Regions from separate parts of the Paenibacillus sp. 11B genome, predicted to be linked through region 2. Evidence: predicted binding sites of a transcription regulator. Region 2 holds the regulator's gene; the other holds the start of a gene.

Region 1 (2,418 bases), 460 kb from region 2:
CCATCAAGTTTCATCATTACACCCTGAGGCTCCATGCTATGATTAACTGAATTTCTAAAAGAAGTATAAGGCACCCCTAGAGGATCAAATTCCAAAGACAAGTTATATACACTTCCGGATGAGAATCCTGCGTTCCCAACCACTTCCCACTGGCTGCCATTCAGTTTCATTACAGTTGCTTTATAGCTGTTGGAACCGTCCTGAAATGCAACATAAAGTACACCATTCGGCCCAAACACTAAGGAAGGATATGATGCTGCGCCTGCTGTAAATGCCGCGGTCCCTACATTTTTCCATGAACCACCTGCAAATTGCATTACAGTCAATTTATTATTCGTTGAATCTTTAAAAGCAAAGTAAGGAATTCCGTTCGCATCTACAATCAGTTTGGACATCTCCAGTGCAACTCCGGTCGTAAAACCGGCAGAGCCAACCGTCTCCCACTGATTTCCATTCAATTTTTTAACCGTCACTTTAGTATTTGCAGCATGATCTCGGTAACCAATATAGAGGGTGTCATCAGGACTGAATGCAAGTGTAACGTACACTGCTGCTCCAGCCGTAAAACCAGCACTGCCCACAACTTCCCATTGATTTTCGTTGAACTTCATAACAGTAGCTTTACTTTCATTGTCCATATCCTGATAAGCTACATGTGGAGTATTCTGAGAATCAAATGCGAGCGAGGAACTCCACACTTCACCAGCAGAAAATCCAACCGATCCAACAGATTGCCACGCCCCAGAAACGTATTTTAGAACCGTTGCTTTATTGTCGTTCTCTAAATCCCTAAAAACGGTGTAAGGTGTACCCTCCCGATCAAAAACTAACGAAATATTTTCTACCTGCCCTGCCGTGAATCCAGCGCCACCTACATCTGTCCAAACTCCACTCGCAGCATAGGCGCGATCCATGCCCAACGTTTGGAATCCGGGAACACCACCGAAAATTAACAGACACACCAACAGCATCGCAACTGTCTTTTTAACCTCTAGCACCTTTCTACTCATCATCTTCATCCTCTCCCTTTGCTTTATAACATCCGATTGTTACTCTATAACCCTTACTCTATCTACATGCATATCCTACGAAATCTACTAAAAAGCCGGTTACTTTGCTGATAGATGCATTGGCTGCTTATACTCATCCAGTATGTATCTCTAACTTTTACTCCCCCTTCATATGTAATTACGTAATGTACAGACAGTATAACGATTGATTCTGAACCAATTCTGAACATTAAGCTAAAATTGGATTTTCTCTATTGCATAACAGTGTCCGAATATGGCCTTGGACCCATAATTAGATAAGGGATTCAACGCATCAGTCCTATGCTTAATAAAGGGATTGTAAAAAATTTCAGGTTGAAACCTGTATGAGCCAAGCTTATGCTGACTATAATACAGAACAGGAACATTTGTTCTTAATTGAATCGATTTTATAATCATGGTTAAGGAAGTGAAAGTATGTCATCCTCCTCTTCCGCCCCATCCCCTGCGGATGAAGACCACCGTTTGATTAAAAGCATGGTTGTACGCACTCTGCTGCTGGATGTACTTGAACGGGATATTCGTACTCTGGATACGTTGCAGCTCAAAATGCCGGAAGTCTACATCCTGTCCCTGACCCGTATTCAGAATCAAGTACTCAAGGAAATGCTGACGCTTCGCAAACAGATGAGAACCCGTGGCGTCAAGGTTCTGGAGGAAAAACGGCAAGTCGATGGGATCGAAACCCAGTATCTGTGCAGAGGATATTTGCAGCGGTTCTATATGCTGTGGACGTTTGCGCGGAATGAAGTCAAAAAAGAGCTTAGTCGACATCTCGATATGGACTTGACGCAGACTTGATGCAACTCGGCCCATACTGTACCCAGACATGATTCTGGCTGAATGATCCGCTGGACCTTCTCGTCATATGCCCGCTCAAATTCGGATCTCTTCTCCTTACATGAAACAAGTTGACCCGGGGAGACTCTGTTCATTAAGATAGAAAAGAGATATATCCAACCATTCCAATAAGGCAGGGTCTGAATTCAATTCCTATTACAAAAACAAGCCTGCCAGCCAATAGCGGCGGGACAGACTTGTTCAGTAGACTTGATTTCAACCGGATTAGCTCTCAACGTCTTATCAATCAAGGAGTTGTACTTCATGGACTTGAATTCGCATTTAATTAAAAATCAAACACCTGCACATACAGGCATTGCCGCAGATGTTACCGAACTGATCGGCGAGACACCTGCCGTCAGACTGAACAGACTTACAGGCAGCGATTCCGCTGACGTATACGTCAAGCTGGAATATTTCAATCCCAGCGGCAGCGTTAAAGACCGTGCCGCCTATAACCTGATCGTTCAGGCTGAACGGGCTGGGCTTCTTCTTCCCGGCGCAACCATTATCGAGCCGACCAGCGGCA
Region 2 (2,418 bases):
TTCGCATCGTATTGGGTGAACTGGATTTTGCATTGGAACACTTGGAGGAATGGGCTACACCAAAACCTGTGCCTACAAATTCTGCTATACCTGATGGCACAAGCCTGATTTATCCTGAACCTTATGGCGTTGCTCTTATTATTGCACCGTGGAACTATCCGTTCCAATTGGCCTTTGGTCCTCTGATTGGAGCCATTGCTGCAGGTAACTGTGCCATTATTAAGCCGTCGGAATTAACTCCTGCGGTATCACGTCTGACTTATGATTTGATTCATGAGATATTTCCTATTGAGTACCTGGCAGTTGTGGAAGGGGAAGTTGAGACAAGTACAGCATTATTGAAGGAAAAGTTTGATTATATTTTCTTTACAGGCAGTACAGGTGTTGGCCGTATCGTTATGAAGGCTGCTGCCGAGCATTTGACTCCGGTTACGCTTGAACTAGGTGGCAAGAGTCCGGTCATTGTTCACCAGGATGCAGATTTGCAGCTGGCAGCTCAGCGCATTGTTCGCGGTAAATTTCTGAATGCTGGACAAACCTGTGTCGCTCCGGACTACCTGCTTGTACACGAGAATGTACATGACAAATTACTGGAATTGATCGATGCAGAGATTCAGGATAAATTCGGAGATGATGTGATGCAAAACGCAGATTTTCCGCATATTGTCAACGGGCGTAACTTCGACCGATTATCGGTGTTGCTCCAAGATGGCAAAGCACTGATTGGGGGACGTTCTGAGCGTGATCAGCTGCTTATAGAACCAACAGTATTGGGACATGTGGATTGGAATTCCCCTGTGATGCAAGAAGAGATCTTTGGTCCGATCCTTCCTGTATTTAAGTTTAAAGACCTCAATCCTATGCTAGATGAGATTATTCGCCGTCCAAAACCACTTGCATTATATCTCTTCACTAAGGATGAGGCTCTGCAGGATCAGGTTCTGAATCAAGTATCTTTTGGTGGTGGTTGCATAAATGACACATTGTCTCATATGACTTCACATTATCTTCCGTTTGGCGGAGTAGGAGAAAGTGGAATGGGTTCCTACCATGGTCAACAGAGCTTTGATGTGTTTTCTCATCATAAGAGCATTCTTAAACGCAGTGAATAACAAGCTTACGTAGAGCAATATAAGCAGTAGGCAGAAAAAGAGGTTGTCCCGTTCAACGGGACAACCTCTTTAAGTATCTTATTGTGAAACATCTAAGCTGCTTCAAAACATATTAATGAATATCACGGAAAAGCCCAATGACTTTGCCCAGAATGCTAACGTGTTTCAAACGCAAAGGTTCAAAAGTCGAATTTTCCGGTTGAAGACGAATATGATCTTTCTCTTTGTAGAACGTTTTTACCGTTGCTTCATCGTCTTCAGTCATGGCTACTACGATATCGCCGTTATCTGCAGTTTGCTGCTGACGTACGATAACATAATCTCCGTTAACAATGCCTGCTTCAACCATACTGTCTCCCACGACCGAAAGCATAAATACTTTCTGTTCGCCCACATAATGCGTAGGAAGAGGGAAATAATCTTCGATATTTTCTGTTGCTGTGATTGGAACCCCTGCAGTAACTTTACCCACGACAGGAATGCGAGCAACGCTGTGAGCAAACTGATGTGAATGCTCTGACTCTTCCTGGCTGAGAAGCTCAATGGCTCTTGGTTTGGTTGGGTCACGTCTAATTAGACCTTTCTTCTCCAAACGATCCAGATGTCCATGTACTGTAGAGCTGGAAGCCAATCCAACGGCTTCACCAATTTCGCGTACGGAAGGAGGATACCCCTTCAACCGGACTTCATTGCGTATAAACTCCAGAATAGCCTGTTGCCTGCTGGATATCTTCGACATACCGTATCAACCCCATTTTAGTAACGTTTGGGAAAATTATAACATAGAACCTCCGTTCGTACAAACATAAGTTCTAAATAAAATGCCATAAAATCAATGTTTTTTTGCGAATTTGTATGAAAATGAATTTTGCATCTAAGCAAATACTGCAAATGATAGTGCCATACTATAGAAGAAAGATAGTAAAAGAAAGATGAGTGATAGAACTCAATAAAAAAAAAGCGAACAATTGTTCTAAAAAGTTATTGTGCAAAACAAGTGTTCGTGTTATATTGATTTTAACGGATAGGAACAAACGTTTGGAGGTCGATATTTAATGAGATATTCTACTTATCAAAGCATTTACGAACCGGTGCATTCAGAAGTGGTTGAAACTAACATAAGAAATTTTAAAAAGGTTTTTGCAATAGGTAATATCCCAACCTGGGTGTTGAAATTAATAATCGTATCATTAATTATATTGGTTGGTTGCAGTACAGTGCTAACAGTGTTTGCAGGCAATGAGAACGATTTGTTGCCTGGAGGAAAGATGGCAGTTTCACAAGGAGATACGCTGTGGAGTATATC

The links. Region 2 encodes LexA, which represses DNA repair genes until DNA is damaged. Its sites were predicted from a motif close to CGAACATATGTTCG; they were not measured.
Region 1: the regulator LexA is predicted to act here: its motif matches at 1,411-1,424, upstream of Q0V21_RS04230 (YhjD family protein).

The regions. Positions count from the first base shown of each region.
Region 1 is NZ_JAUKNS010000001.1:944,975-947,392, forward strand. It holds gene Q0V21_RS04225 (S-layer homology domain-containing protein) at 1-1,013, opposite strand, end outside; gene Q0V21_RS04230 (YhjD family protein) at 1,467-1,850, shown strand; gene cysK (cysteine synthase A) at 2,154-2,418, shown strand, end outside.
Region 2 is NZ_JAUKNS010000001.1:480,736-483,153, reverse strand. It holds gene Q0V21_RS02135 (aldehyde dehydrogenase) at 1-1,112, shown strand, start outside; gene lexA (transcriptional repressor LexA) at 1,225-1,851, opposite strand; gene Q0V21_RS02125 (LysM peptidoglycan-binding domain-containing protein) at 2,168-2,418, shown strand, end outside.